3 regions of the Alteromonas sp. BL110 genome follow, and region 3 is predicted to be linked to each of the others. Evidence: predicted binding sites of a transcription regulator. Region 3 holds the regulator's gene; each other region holds the start of a gene.
What was found. Region 3 encodes FliA, which starts transcription of late flagellar genes. Its sites were predicted from a motif close to CTAAAGNTNNNNNNNNNNNNGCCGATA; they were not measured.
Positions count from the first base shown of each region.

Region 1: the regulator FliA is predicted to act here: its motif matches at 2,838-2,864, upstream of pomA (flagellar motor protein PomA).
Region 2: the regulator FliA is predicted to act here: its motif matches at 3,074-3,100, upstream of D1814_RS11005 (DUF5610 domain-containing protein).

Region 1 is NZ_CP031967.1:3,337,668-3,342,983, reverse strand. It holds gene D1814_RS14425 (SAM-dependent methyltransferase) at 1-985, shown strand, start outside; gene D1814_RS14420 (flagellar motor protein MotB) at 1,097-2,026, opposite strand; gene pomA (flagellar motor protein PomA) at 2,026-2,787, opposite strand; gene D1814_RS14410 (exodeoxyribonuclease VII small subunit) at 3,189-3,431, shown strand; gene D1814_RS14405 (farnesyl diphosphate synthase) at 3,461-4,351, shown strand; gene dxs (1-deoxy-D-xylulose-5-phosphate synthase) at 4,384-5,316, shown strand, end outside.
Region 2 is NZ_CP031967.1:2,531,353-2,536,668, forward strand. It holds gene D1814_RS10985 (acyl-CoA desaturase) at 1-459, opposite strand, end outside; gene fabR (HTH-type transcriptional repressor FabR) at 799-1,392, shown strand; gene D1814_RS10995 (DUF1330 domain-containing protein) at 1,526-1,816, shown strand; gene trmA (tRNA (uridine(54)-C5)-methyltransferase TrmA) at 1,842-2,939, opposite strand; gene D1814_RS11005 (DUF5610 domain-containing protein) at 3,130-4,446, shown strand; gene D1814_RS11010 (RNA recognition motif domain-containing protein) at 4,523-4,987, opposite strand.
Region 3 is NZ_CP031967.1:605,681-610,996, reverse strand. It holds gene flhF (flagellar biosynthesis protein FlhF) at 1-730, shown strand, start outside; gene D1814_RS02720 (MinD/ParA family protein) at 736-1,602, shown strand; gene D1814_RS02715 (RNA polymerase sigma factor FliA) at 1,599-2,330, shown strand; gene cheY (chemotaxis response regulator CheY) at 2,367-2,750, shown strand; gene D1814_RS02705 (protein phosphatase CheZ) at 2,785-3,540, shown strand; gene D1814_RS02700 (chemotaxis protein CheA) at 3,553-5,316, shown strand, end outside.

The sequences.
Region 1 (5,316 bases), 1.7 Mb from region 3:
CGATGTAACAGCTGTAGTCAGGGTCTTCGCAAGGAACTTACCAACCCTTGATGAGTGGGAAAATAAGTTTAAGTGGCTAACCATGCCCATCAATAAAATTCAGCATTTTGCGCGTCGAAACACTAAAGACCAAGCTAAGAAGAATATTGAGGCGCACTATGACTTAGGCAACAAGCTTTATACCCGCTTTCTTGATCCCACAATGATGTACTCATCAGCAATATACCCTGATTCGAATGCAACGCTAAACGATGCGCAGAATTACAAACTAAAAGCCATTTGTGACAAACTACAGCTGACCGATTCAGACCACCTACTAGAGATAGGCACTGGTTGGGGCGGTCTTGCAGTTTTTGCTGCAAAAAATTATGGCTGTAACGTTACAACTACCACCATTTCGGAAGAACAGCACGCCTGGGCAAAAGAGTGGATTGAACGTGAAGGGCTAGAAAGTAAAATTAGGCTACTTAAAAAAGACTATCGTTTACTTGATGGTAAATACGACAAGTTAGTTTCCATTGAAATGATTGAAGCGGTTGGCAAAGAGTATTTAGGTAACTTTTTCGAAAAATGTGCTTCTCTTTTAAAAGACGACGGTCTTATGTTACTTCAGTCCATAACCATTGACGACAGACGTTATGACAGCTATTCAAACAGCGTAGACTTTATCCAGAAGTACATTTTTCCTGGTGGTTTTTTACCGTCACAATACCAGTTAAATGCTCATCTTAAAAAGTACACGAACATGATGATCCGTGATTTACACGATATTGGCGTAGACTATGCGAAAACCCTAAACCATTGGTATGAAGCGTTTATCTCGGCGAAAGATGAATTATTAAATGATGGTTATGACGAACGCTTTATGCGTATGTGGACCTATTACCTCAAATATTGCGAAGGTGGCTTTCTAGAAAGAACCATTAGCACTGTACAACTTGTTATATCTAAACCTCAGTACAGAGAAGAACTAGCCAGAGTTTGATGAACCTATTTGATTTGTAAACAAGTAAAAACTAGGGTTTTAAAACCAAAAAGCGGTGCTCATTAAGAAGGCACCGCTTTTTTATGCGCACTTAGTTTAAAAAGTTGACGCTTAATCGTCTACCACTGAAATGGGTTTGGATATCATTGGTTTGCCTTGGTTAATATTAATTTCTACTCGGCGATTCTTGGCTCTATCACTCGCTGTCGTGGCATTCTCAACGATAGGATTAGTATCAGCTTTGCCAACCACGGACATACGGCTTTCATCAAAACCAGGCGCTGTCCGCATGGCTTCAGCCACCGCCACGGCGCGTTGTGACGATAAATCCCAGTTTGAGCGATATAATTCGTTTGCAATATGTTGTCCATCACTGTGACCAGAAATTTCAATTTCACCAGGCACATCTGCTAAAAGCACACCAATTTTCCTTAATACGGGCTGAAATTGTGGCTGCAAGAAAGCAGAGCCGGCGGAAAACGAGCCATTTTCTCTAATCCGAATGGTAAGTTGCTGTCCTAGCGACTCCATCTCTACAGACCCATCTAAAATTTGCTTTTCTAATTGTTGGGCTACTTTTTTCATTAATTCGGCCATTTGAGACTGGTCAGTACTTTGCTCAGCGGATGAAGATGACTCAGTAGCCGTTTGTTGAGACTGACCGCCCCGCTGTTCGCCGCGCTGCTTTTGCCTGCCGCCGGCCGAGTCCTCATTTCCCGCCTGAAACTCTAGCATTTGTTGAGTCATTTCGTTGGTTTGCTGCTGGATAGACTCAATTGGCGTTGGGTCAGGTTTACCCGGGCGAAACTCCATGGCAATAACACTGGTACCTTTAGGAATGTCTTTTACTTCAATTTTGTTTTGCACACCGAATGCAAACTTCATTGAGCCCGCTATTTGCTTAAATTTGAGTACGTCCATTTCGGAGAATGAAAGCAAAAGTACAAAGAAGCACATAAGCAGTGACATTAAGTCTGCGAAGGTTCCCATCCAAGCTGGAAGCCCCTCGGGGGGGCATTTTGGGCATTCTTCTTCGGCCATTACTCTTCCTCTGCGCTTCCACGCTTACTTGCAGCAAGGTAGTTTTTCAGTACACCCTCAATAACTCGAGGGTTTTGACCGTCAGCGATACCGACAATACCGTCAAGAACAAGGCTTTGATTGAGCTTTTCTTCCCCTGCTCGCACTGAAAGTTTGAATGCTATAGGCAAACAGATGACGTTAGCGAAAAAAGCGCCATAAAGGGTGGTAAGTAGTGCTACCGCCATTGCAGGGCCAATAGCTTTCGGGTCATCCATGTTTGATAGCATGGCAACCAAACCAATCAAGGTACCGATCATGCCCATGGCGGGTGCTATATCGCCCATACCTTTAAAAAACGACGCACCAAAATCGTGTCGCTCAGACGTCATAGAAATATCTTTAGCAAGTGTCTCTCTGACCACCTCAATATCGTGGCCGTCAACCAGCATATCTACGCCTTTTTGCATAAACTCATTAGAGATTTCTGCTTCTTCTAAAGCTAGAAACCCGCCTTTTCGCGCAGCATCCGCCATCTCTACAATCTTCTCAATAAGCTCTTCTGGCGACTCAATTTTGAACATGAAGGCTTTGCCAGCAATCTTACCAGCACCGAAAAACTGACCTAGCGTAAACTGTGACAAGACAACAAACAAAGTCCCACCAAATACAATTAATATCGACTGGACGTCTATGAACATGCCTAAGCTGCCGCCTAGTATCATAGCCATAACTATGAAACCAATGGCGCCCAACATACCTATGACGGTTGCTAAATCCACTCACTCTTCCCCATTTATGCGCAGTCAGTGCTGTTAATGTACAAATATTCTATCGGCAACGGATAAAAATACTAAAACGACATTATTGAAAAATATCATATTTATTTGTTTTTTATTAAGTGTGAGGCTAAAAATACGTCGTTCGCGGGTTTTCTAAACACTAATATTGCGTAAAGCGTTCGCTTACCTGTCAGAACACGCATACACTCCCTTAATTAGAGTAATGTAGCCACTTATACCGAATATAGCACAATATCTTTTTATTCAACGTGGTCAACTGCATGAAAAAAAAGCTATATTGTTGTGATATAGGCGATATACGGACAAACCATTTGACCCTTGTGCGACCCTCAGTTAATGTGCGCGGTACACGTATTTTGGCCAATATATTGAGTGTTTTTATGACGACAGAAAAAGCATCAGCGTCTTTTGAAGAAGCTTTAACAGAACTAGAAGCTATCGTTAACGAAATGGAAAACGGTGATCTGCCTCTTAATAAAGCACTGGAAAAATTTGAACGAGGCATAGCATTATCTCGTCAAGGCCAACAATCACTCGAAAACGCCGAGCAAAAGGTAAAAATATTGCTTAGTGAACAAGGCGAAGAAACGCTTCAGACTCTTCCTGAAAGTGAACAGCCGTAAAACGTTCATTTTTAAATTACAGGCGACCTATGAATTTTTCTGCATTGCATCAGCAAGTGAAACAGCAAACTGATGCATCTCTTCTTACATTAATTGATGATTTACCCGATTACGCACCGCGCCTTAAAGATGCCATGCGTCACGCATTGCTTGCGGGCGGTAAGCGCATGCGCCCTCTACTAGTGCAGGTTGTAGGAAACACACTAGACGTGCCTAAAAAAGACCAGATGGCTATAAGCATGGCTATTGAGTGCGTACACGCCTACTCGTTGGTTCATGACGATTTGCCAGCCATGGACGACGATGACCTGCGTCGCGGAATGCCAACTTGTCATATCGCCTTTGATGAAGCTACGGCTATTTTAGCGGGAGATGCCCTGCAATCTCTTGCTTTTACTGTACTAGCTGATGCCCCTTTAAGCGTATTTGCCGAAACCAAGCGCGGACAACTGTTGTCTGTACTCGCTAAAAGTGCAGGTTACGTAGGAATGTGTGGTGGACAGGCAATTGACTTGGCCAGTACAGGTAAATCCATCTCGTTAGAAGAACTAAAACAGCTCCATAGATTAAAAACCGGGGCCTTGTTAAAGGCCTGTGTTGAAATGGTCGCTATTGTCAGTGAAGGCTTATTGCCACAAACCAAAACTGACTTAATGGCTTATGCGGCCGATATCGGGCTAGCCTTTCAAGTACAGGACGACATTCTAGACGTTGAAGGCAGCAGCGAGAAATTAGGTAAACCGGCAGGGTCAGACGAAGCATTAGGAAAAAACACGTTTCCCGCCAAGCTTGGAATGGCTGGCGCTAAACAAGAATTAGAAATGCTTCACAATAATGCACTTCAAGCATTGACGCGTTTACCCTACAATACAGACAGTTTAATTGCGTTTAGCGAGCTTTTGGTAAAACGCGACCATTAGCCACGCGCCATGTTGAAAAAGATAATAAGTACATGAGTTTAGATCTCCAACATTACCCAACGCTTGCGCTTGCGCAAACACCTGAAAAATTGAGGCAGCTGCCCCAGGATAAATTACGCGAGCTCGCCGATGAATTGCGTGAGTATTTACTTAATAGTGTCAGCCAAACGAGCGGTCACTTCGCTTCAGGCCTTGGCACGGTAGAGCTTACGGTCGCGTTACATTATGTGTACAACACACCTTTTGACCGCTTATTGTGGGACGTGGGGCACCAGGCTTATCCTCATAAAATCCTTACTGGCCGTGCAGAGCGCATGAGTACCATTCGTCAAAAGAATGGCCTACATCCCTTTCCTTGGCCGCCAGAGAGCGACTATGACACCTTTGCTGTGGGTCATTCTTCCACATCGATTAGCGCCGCGCTGGGTATGGCCGTAGCGGCAGAAAAAGAAGGTGAAGACCGCAAAGTGGTGGCCGTTATCGGCGACGGTGCAATGACCGCAGGTATGGCGTTTGAAGCCCTTAACCATGCAGGTGACATCAAAAAAGACATGGTGGTTGTACTTAACGACAACGAAATGTCCATATCTGAAAACGTTGGGGCGTTAAACAGCCACCTTGCCCGCTTGCTCACAGGTAACTTCTTTAACTCAATACGGGATGGCGGCAAAAAGCTGCTAAGCAATGTACCACCTATTAAAGAGTTCGCTAGCCGTGCAGAAGAGCACCTTAAAGGTATGGTTGTGCCCGGTACTATCTTTGAAGAGTTGGGCTTTAATTACATTGGTCCTATCGACGGTCACGATGTGAATGCTGTAGTAGATACCCTTCGCAATATGCGTAACTTTGAAGGGCCTCAGCTTTTACATGTTGTCACTAAAAAAGGTAAGGGCTACGCCGTTGCTGAAGAAGATCCGATCAAATTTCACGCGGTGCCAAAATTTAATCCGGCGGATAACGCGCTG
Region 2 (5,316 bases), 1.9 Mb from region 3:
TTTGTGCTGCCACATAACGACGCTATCTTTTTGTAGATCTTTACAGTTGCTGTAATCATCGTAACGCTTAGATTGATACTCGCGTAACATCCAGCCGATGTGCGCAAACCAAAGGCCTTTCTTTGCAGAGTAGGGGTCTTTGTCGTTGTCATCTACATGGCGATGGTGAACGCGGTGATCTGACGACCAGTGCAAAATACTATTTTGCAGGGCCATCGCCCCACCAATCGCTAATACGACACGAACTACAATGTTGGCATCGTAGGTTTTATGTGACCATAAGCGATGATATCCAGCAGTAATCGACATACCGGTGAAATAGAATAGGAATATGGCGGTACCGATTTCTGCCCAATCGATACCCTGATATGCCACCCAAAGCGGCACACCTATAAATGCAATTGCGCCTGATATTATAAATACCAGCACATTCGTTAGGATAAGAGGAGGTTTTTTCATTTTATACAACTTGGCTTACAACTGTTCGCTAATTTATCTTTTTACGAGGCTTCAGGCAAGCAAAACCCAGATAAGTTCTGCTTACATGTGTAAAGTTTAATTATAGCCGAGGGTGGCTAAAACGTAGGTAAAACGTGAAAATTTATGCTTAACCCTTGTTTATAAAAGAGATGATTTTGTTTCTCTTTCCCCATTAGTACATGTTGCGATAAACTAGGCGTGCTAGTCTTTGATGTACGAGGTTCGATTGCGTTAATGGTTATTCAGATGACGTTGAGAGTAGACTCTAAAGTTAAAAATCATCAGACCATTAAAAGTTAATGAACAGAAGGTACGAACGTGAGCCGACAAGAACAGAAATTAAAAACTCGCCAAAATATAATCCATGCTGCATTTTCACTACTAGACGAAAACCGCAGCTTATCGGCGATAAGCTTGCGCGAAGTTGCCCGAGAAGCTGGCATTGCTCCTACTTCTTTTTATCGACACTTCAAAGATATGGACGAGTTGGGTTTAACGTTAGTGGATGAAGCGGGTTTAGCGCTTCGTCAGCTTATGCGTCAGGCTAGACGACGCATTGCTTCAGGTGGCGGCGTCATCCATACTTCTGTTGAAACCTTCATGGAGTTCATCGCGGCTAATACAAACGTATTTCGCTTATTATTGCGAGAGCATACCGGCACGTCGTCTGCTTACCGATTAGCTGTATTTAGAGAAATTCAACATTTTATAGATGAACTTACTGACTACATCATCGAGCAGCAAGGCGTGGAATACGCCTGTGCCCAGTTACAAGCCGATGCTATGGTGAGATTGGTATTCAGTGCCGGGGCTGAAGCATTAGAAGCAGATGAAAAACTAAGAGGTGAAATCGGTGAAAGAGTGAAAGCTCAACTTCGCTTTGTCCAAGTAGGTGCGACCCAAAAAGGTTAGCACTGAAGTATTATCAAATATTTTACGAAACAGATTCTAGTATAAACCTGCTTATTGTAGGGAATATAGCCTGTTAAGCTCTCAATACGATAACGCTGGATACAGCCAGCAAACTTCAATATAAGAGAGTCACATGTATTATTCAGTTTTAGAAGTCACACCTACCGATGAAGCGTGGATCCCTCACTATGTACAATTTGCGGCAGAAATAGTGTCGCGACATGGCGGCAAATATTTAGCGAACAGTGCAAATCATCAGACTTTAGAAGGCGAGAGAGAAGAACCCGCTATTAGGGCTATCATCCAATGGCCTTCAAAGCAAAGTGCGCTAGATTTTATGTCTGATCAGGACTACCTTCCGTTGCTAAAGCTAAGAACTGACGGCTCAATTAGCAGTCATGTCATCGTGGAAGGTAAAGAGTAGGTAATAAAGATGACTTACACGCAAACTATCCCTTGCGTGTAAGCAGAACACCCGCTTCAATGTGATGTGTAAAAGGGAACTGATCGAAAAGCGCAGACTGTGCGATATCGTGAGTTTCACTTAAAACATCAAGGTTCTGCGCCAAAGTCTCAGGGTTACACGATATATATACGATATTATCGTAATCCTGAATCATTTTTAGCGAGTCTTCATCTAACCCTGCTCGTGGTGGATCGACCAATACAGTGGTGAAATTATAAGTGCTCAAATCAATGCCTTCCAAGCGACTAAATGTACGCTCGCCCTTCATAGCCTGTGTGAATTCTTCGGCGGCTAACCTAACAATTTTTACATTGCTCAGCTCATTTTGCTCAATATTAAACTGAGCTGCCTGTACAGAAGGCTTAGCGATTTCAGTACCCACTACGTTGTCGAAGTGAAGCGCCAGTGGAAGTGAAAAATTACCAGCACCGCAATACATTTCCAGTAAGTCTCCAGAGAGCGGTTTTACGCAATCTAATGCCCATTCAATCATTTTACAGTTCACTTCAGCGTTAGGTTGAGTAAAACTGTTTTCTATATGCTTGAAGACGAATTCTTTCCCGTTTACAGGTAAACGCTCAATAACAAAATCGTTATCGATAATGAGTTTTTGTTTTCTAGCGCGGCCAAGAATGTTTACTTTAGGAAAGTGAGTCTCAAGTGTAGCTTTTAACTCTCTTGCAGCCACTTCCCATTCTTCATCTAATTGGCGATGGTATAAAAGACTAATGACAAGTTCGCCGGATAGTGCGGAAAGGTAATCAATTTGAAATAACTTTTTTCTTAAGGTTTCGTTTGGTTTTACTTCTTCAAGCAATAATCTCATTGCATCGTTTATTGCTTTGCATGCCGGGGGAAAGCTATCCACACGATATTTTTCTTTCGTTTCTTGGTTGAACATGATGTGAAATAAATCATCGCCTTCATGCCATACTCTAAATTCTGCTCGCATACGATAGTGTGTTGGTTGCGAAGGGAATACAGAAAGCTCTGGAGCATTGAATGGAGAAAGCAACGCAGAGAGACGACTTACTTTTTCGTCTAACTGATCTTGATAGCGTTGTTGTTCAGTAGTGGTCATAAAATTCTCCATTCATTGTTAAGGTCGCGAATTGTAGTCCCTTAAAAAATAACTGCAACAAGCGCTACCGACTTCTTCATTGTTAATACGCGTGATTGCCCTCAATAGCTTTTAGAAAAAAAGCTGTATTAAAATTAAACAATGCTGATTCTTTGCCGATAATAAGAGTGAGGATAGTGAGGATCAAATTATGAACGTGGGTCAAATTAAAGCTTTTATGGGAGACCAAAAGGTTGATCAGAAAGCGGATCAAAAGGCAACGGTTCACCCGAACGAGGCGTTGAAAAAGCAGTTGCAGCAAGATGGATTACAGCAAGCAGCTGAGTTCTCAAAGCAACAAGCGGCTTCAGTTTCTGTTTCAAGTAGCCAGACGAGTATCGGCTTGCGCGTGGTAAGTAGTAATCTTAGCCAAGCGTTGGAAATAGATGGCCAGAAGCCACAAGAAACGAAAGAGAAAAACCTTGAAGAGAAGTCGAGCGGTTTATTCGATTTTGAAAAAGTAGCCAGAAATGTACTCAAGTTTGTTGGCGGCGTTATTCGCGGCGCAGCCGATGGAGGTGCCAGCGAAGAAAAGCTGAACGGGTTATTTAGTCAAGCAAGGGAAGGGGTCAGTCGCGGCTTCGCGATGGCTGAAAAAGATCTTGCTGGGTTTATGAATGACGAGATTGAGCAAGGTATAACGAAAAGCCGGGATCTTATTGATACAGGTATTGACGACCTGGAAACCGATATCTTCGGTCGCCAACAGCCTAATGCTGTTCAGCTTTCATCCTTAGAAGCTTTAGCTGCATCGGACGAAAAAAGCGGTAGTTTAGTAATCCGTACTAAAGATGGTGATGAAGTGAGCTTTAGTTTTGAAAGCCTGCGTTCTTTCCAGGCTTCGCAGCAAATTAATTTTCAGGCTCAGGCACCTCAAGACCAATCTGACGGAAACGGTGAGCAAAGTGGAAGTGGCTTTTCAGCGAGCTATTCTCAACAAACGTCTTATCAATATTATGAAAGAAGTGGCATAAGCTTTTCATTAAAAGGAGAGCTTGATGAAGAAGAGTTGGATTCGATAGCTGACTTAGTTGGTCAAGTGCAGGATCTTGCCGACACTTTCTACAGTGGAGACATCGACAAGGCATTCGAAGAAGCACTCAGTCTAGGCTTTGATGACAAAGAATTGGTTGGCTACGCACTACAGCTAAACAGAACGACTCAAACAGAAGTGCTAAAAACATATGAAAATATTCAGCACTTTAACGACGATAAAAGCGAAAACGGAAAGTTTGGAAATGTGGTTAGTCCCATCTCTCAATATCTTGAGAAGATGATGGATACCTTTGCTAATGCAGAAAGTACATTAGAAAGTAGTGAAGACTACAATACGTTAATAGCTGGCATTATTAACGAAATGGAAGATGTACAGGTTCCCGACCTTATATCAGCGATAAATAGATTTCGTTCTTTTAACCAAACCTTATTAGAGGGCCTTCCTCAATCTGCTGAAACCAGCGAGAGTTAATGCTAATCACAATAAAAAGCCCGGAAGCGAAAGCTTACCGGGCTATTTTACATAACTAAAAACTACGAAATAAGAATTACGCGTGTTCAACTTTGTCTTTTGCAGGTCGAACTTTCAGCGTTCGTTCCTGGAAAATTGAGTCGTTAGTTTTATCAATAACACTACTAAGATCGTCTGTGACAACCTCGATAAAACCGTAACCTTTCCTTTTTCCAGTTTTACGATCTTTCATTAAACGAACCGATTGCACTTCAATAAAGCTACTGAAGTACTCCTTTACCGCGTTCTCATTTGCTCTATAAGGCAAATTACCCACATATAAAGTTTCTACTGAACCGTTATTGGAGTGTGCTCTGGCATCTGAGGAAGATGGACTTTGAATAAGAGACGCTAGCCAAGGAGTAACGATACCGCTTATCAACAGAGCTGCCGATACGGTAAGTGGGACATGGACGTTTAAACTAGCAGAAGAAAATAACAAATACCCTGCAATTGCAAAAATAGCGCTAATTACGGCGCATTGAATAAAGCCTACTTTCATATACCTACCTTTCTATTGTTTATTATGGTGTTGGAGGCTGTATATAGTTTACTCATTTGTAACAATTAGAACAATAAAATGTGAAAAAACTAGTCGAAAGATGCATTGAGCCTATAGAAATGATGCAGAAATGAGCGGTTAACACTGAAAGTGACGTAAAAACCAAAAAAATCCAATTTAAGTATTGATCTTTCTTAAGAGGTATCTATAATGCGCTCCACGTTCTGAGGGGGCTTCGAGAAAAACTAAGCCAGCTCAGCAACGAGTGCGAAACCAAGTTTTCAAGCAAATAAAAAGTTTAAAAACATGGTTGACATCGAAATTAAACG
Region 3 (5,316 bases):
TCATTACAACGAACGTGACGCATGGGTATATCTTCTTAACCTATTGGCTAATCGCATAAATGTGACCGGAAACGATATACTTAGTTCACAAGGTGCCGTTGCGCTAGTTGGGCCTACTGGTACAGGTAAAACAACCACTGTTGCAAAGTTGGCCGCCCGCTACGCGCAGAAATACGGTGCAGAATCGGTGGCTATGATAACCATTGATACGTATAGAATTGCAGCCTATGAGCAGCTCGCGACATACGGAAAAATTATTGGCTGTACTGTGCGAAAAGCGCAAACTAGTGAAGAACTTGCAGATTTATTGTTTCAACTTCGTCATAAGCGACTAATATTGATTGATACAGCAGGTTTTAGTCAGCGTGATAGTCGATTAATTAAGCAAATTAAGCAGTTCGACAGTGGCCAAATGCCAAAAGTTAAAAAATATTTGGTTGCGCAAGCCAATACGCAATATCCGGCTTTGCAGAGAATCATTCAAGCGTATGACGATATTGAACTAAGTGGCTGTATTTTCACAAAGTTAGATGAGTGCTACTCTTTAGGAGAGGTACTTAGTGCAGCGGTTGAATACCAACTACCGGTTAGTTATGTCACCGATGGTCAAAAAGTGCCTGAAGACATTAAGATTGCAGAAGCGAAATCTTTGGTTTCCGCTGCTGCAAAGCTTTATAAAAAGTACGGTTTGAATCATACTAGTGGTAACAACGCAATTAAAACAGCATAAGCAGTATGATTGACGATCAAGCGAGTAGCTTAAGAAAAATGAAGCAATCACGGTTAATCAAAGTAATCGCCGTCACTGGTGGTAAAGGTGGCGTAGGTAAAACAAACATTACACTTAACACTGCTATCGCCATGGCGAAGCAGGGCAAGCGTGTAATGGTTCTTGACGCGGACCTTGGTCTTGCAAACGTAGATGTGATGTTAGGCCTACGAGTTGAGAAAAACCTATCTCACGTACTCTCTGGTGAGTGCACGTTGGACGAGGTTTTAGTAACCGGCCCTCACGGTATTAAGATTGCTCCTGCCACGTCTGGTACCCAGTCAATGGCAGAACTTTCACCCACACAGCACGCTGGCTTGATAAGAGCGTTTAGCGAGCTGCGTTCTCAAATAGACGTATTAATTGTCGACACCGCGGCTGGCATCTCAGATATGGTATTAAGCTTTTCTAAAGCATCCCAGGATATCATGGTGGTGGTTTGCGATGAGCCAACATCGTTAACTGATGCTTATGCGCTGATAAAAATCCTTAACCGTGAACACGGTGTTTTTCGCTTTAAAGTTGTGGCCAATATGGTTCGCGATGTGCGAGAAGGACAGGAATTATTTAGCAAATTAAGTAAAGTGACGGGGCGTTTTCTCGATGTTGCACTAGAATTAGTGGCAACGGTGCCATTTGACGAGAATATTCGCAAAGCGGTGCGTAAGCAAACTGCGATTGTTGATGCTTTTCCTGGCTCTCCTGCAGCCGTAGCGATAACTAAGTTAGCAAACAGGGCGCTTACTTGGCCTATTCCAGCTCAGCCCGGTGGCCACTTAGAATTTTTCATTGAACAATTAGTTGCAGAAAAAGCCGTAGGAAGTCAACGTTGAACAGCAAGGCAGCCGCTTATCAACAGCAAACAGATAAATCGCAATTAGTCGAAAGACATGCGCCTCTGGTTAAGCGTATTGCGCACCATTTGATGGCGCGCCTGCCTGCGAGTGTTCTTGTTGATGACCTTATTCAATCAGGCATGATTGGTTTGCTAGAGGCCGCTAGAAACTTTGATGGGTCAAAAGGCGCCAGCTTTGAAACCTTTGCAGGTATCCGCATTCGCGGTGCCATGCTGGACGAAATACGCAAAGGTGATTGGACGCCACGTTCTGTTCACCGAAATGGTCGCGCGATAACTGAAGCGATATCCCAGGTGGAAAGTGAAACTGGGCGCGACGCACGAGATTCCGATATTGCTGACAAGCTCAATGTGAGCTTGCAGGATTATCACCAGATGCTCAATGAAGTAAATGCTGGAAAGTTGGTGGGCATTGAAGATTTAGGTGTGTCGGAAGATGTGATCACTACTGAGCAAAGTCGAGGCAGTGATGCACCGTTAGAAGATTTAATGCAGGGCGCATTTCAAAAAGCGCTGGCCCATGCAATAACGACATTACCGGAGCGAGAAGCAATTGTTCTTTCACTTTACTATGATGAAGAACTAAACTTAAGAGAAATAGGCGAGGTTCTTGACGTAAGTGAGTCGAGAGTCAGTCAAATTCATAGTCAAGCCATGTTAAAACTCAAATCACGAATGAAATCGTGGCAAGCTGACGAAGAATAGAAATTAATAACAATTAACCCCTCAGTGGAGGCTATTTTGGACAAAAGCATGAAAATTCTCGTGGTCGATGACTTTTCAACCATGAGACGAATCATCAAAAACCTGCTTAAAGATTTGGGTTTTGCCAATATCCAGGAAGCGGATGACGGAAGCACCGCATTACCTATGTTACAACAAGGCGATTTCGACTTCGTTGTTACTGATTGGAACATGCCTGGTATGCAGGGCATAGATCTGCTCCGCGCGATTAGAGCCGATGACAAACTTAAGCATCTGCCAGTGCTTATGGTGACCGCCGAAGCGAAGAAGGAACAGATTGTAGCCGCTGCCCAAGCGGGTGTGAATGGCTACGTTGTTAAACCCTTCACCGCCGCAACGCTCAAAGAAAAACTAGATAAAATATTCGAACGTTTAGGTTGATCCAGACGCTCACCAGATAAATGAGGTTTACTGGATGTCAACGAATGTAAACGTTCCAATATCGTTAGAAGAAGCAAAGCAACTTGTCACTTTTCTTGAAGAAGGTGACAAAGCTTCAGCTAACGCACTACTTGAAGCTGTCTCAATGAAAGAAAACGTTGAGTTATTCGCTGAAGTAGGAAAGCTAACGCGTCAACTCCACGACGCTTTAAACAACTTTCAAATAGACGACCGCATCAAAAATTTGGCGACAGATGATATCCCTGATGCTCAGTCCCGCCTTACCTACGTAATTGAAGAAACCGAAAAAGCTGCTAATACTACTATGGATGCCGTTGAGGCAAGCATGCCCATCGCTGAATTGCTCGCAGAGCGAATCGAAAAGGTTATGCCAGAGTGGAAAAAGCTGATGAACCGCCAGATTGAGTTGGGTGAGTTTAAGGTTTTATGTGCAGACTTAGACGAATTGTTGGAAGACGGTTCGAATCAGTCAGCTAAACTTACACAGTTACTTACTGAAGTTTTGATGGCACAAGGTTATCAAGACTTAACTGGACAGGTGATTCGTCGCGTTATCGACTTGGTTAAAGAAGTCGAAGAAAGCCTTGTAAACATGCTTACTATGTTTGGCGAACGTGACGGTGCAGAACAAACTAAACCATCCAGCGTTAAGGCCGATAAGGTTGATGGTGTAGAGGCAGAAGGCCCAATTATTGATGCTGAAAAACGAGATGACGTCGTTTCAGGTCAAGATGATGTGGATGATCTTCTGTCTAGCTTAGGTTTTTAGGGGAGCGGGTGCATGTCGTTTGATGTTGACGAGGAAATATTACAGGACTTTCTAGTTGAAGCTGGAGAGATACTTGAACAATTACAAGAACAGCTCGTTGATCTTGAGAACAATCCTGAAGACGCGGATTTGCTTAACGCAATCTTTCGCGGCTATCACACAGTAAAAGGGGGAGCGGGCTTCCTTTCTCTTACTGAGTTAGTGGAGATTTGTCATGGTGCTGAAAACGTCTTTGACGTCATGCGCAACGGCCAACGAACGCTAACGCCTGAGTTAATGGATATCATTTTGCAAGCCACTGATGTGGTAGTTGAAATGTTTGAACGAGTGAAAGCTCAGGAGCCTTTAGAGCCTGCAGATGCACAACTCGTCGATGTGTTACACAAACTCAGCCGCCCAGAATCTCCAGATGAAAACATTTTTGATAATGCAAGCGCGGCTGAGCCCGAGGTCGTTGCAGAAGAGCCAGAATTAGTTATAGACGAACCAGTGCCTGCGCCATCGGATACCACTGAAAATAGCGGCGGTATAGAAGAAATCACTGAAGATGAGTTTGAGGCTCTCCTTGACGAGCTTCACGGAGGTGGTGCACCAGGGAAGTCGGCGTCAGCTAAAGCAGAGCCTGCACAAACGACAGCACCAGCGGCGAGCACAGACAGTGATGATATTACTGATGAAGAGTTCGAAGCGCTGTTAGATGACCTGCACGGAAAAGGTCAGTTTGGTGGGGACGAAAAAAGCGCTCCAGAAGCAGCATCAGCAGCTGCCCCGGCAAATAGTGCAGGTGACGAAGAAATCACCGACGATGAATTTGAAGCGCTGCTTGATCAGCTTCACGGCTCCGGTCAAGGGCCAACTAAACAAGACTCTGCTCCATCGGCACCTGAACCTAATGTAGACAAAGCGGCTACCGAAGCAGTTCAAAAAGCAAAGCAAGCAGCGTCAAGCGCTGCAGCTGCGCCTAAGGCGAAGCCTGCACCTAGTGCAACGAGTCCAGCAAAAGCGAGCAAAGCAGCTGCGCCAAAAGCGCCTGCCAAGAAAGATGATAAAAAAGGGGCACCTGCTCCACCACCTGCTGAGACCACAGTACGTGTAGATACTAAGCGTTTAGATCAAATTATGAATATGGTCGGCGAACTCGTACTCGTTAGAAACAGACTGATAAGTTTGGGAATCAACAGCAATGACGAGAGTATGTCAAAGGCCATTGCTAACCTAGATGTAGTGACGGGTGACTTGCAAGGTGCGGTAATGAAAACCCGCATGCAGCCTATTAAGAAAGTGTTTGGCCGATTTCCTCGTGTTGTACGTGACCTAGCTAGAAGCTTAAAGAAAGAAATTACCTTAGAGCTTGTAGGTGAAGAGACAGATTTAGATAAAAACTTGGTTGAAGCATTGGCCGACCCGCTAGTGCATTTGGTGAGAAACTCTGTCGACCACGGAATAGAAATGCCGGACGACCGTGCAGCGGCAGGTAAGCCTCGCATGGGTACGGTTCAGCTTTCAGCATCTCAAGAAGGCGATCATATTCTTCTTACCATCGAAGACGACGGTAAGGGTATGGATGCCGAGAAGCTAAAAGAAATTGCCATTAGCCGTGGCGTATTGGACGCAGACGCAGCAGCTCGCATGTCTGATGTTGAAGCGTTTAACCTTATTTTTGCACCAGGCTTTTCTACTAAAACCGAAATTAGCGATATTTCTGGTCGTGGTGTGGGCATGGATGTGGTTAAAACTAAGATTAACCAGCTCAACGGTACCATCAATATAGATTCG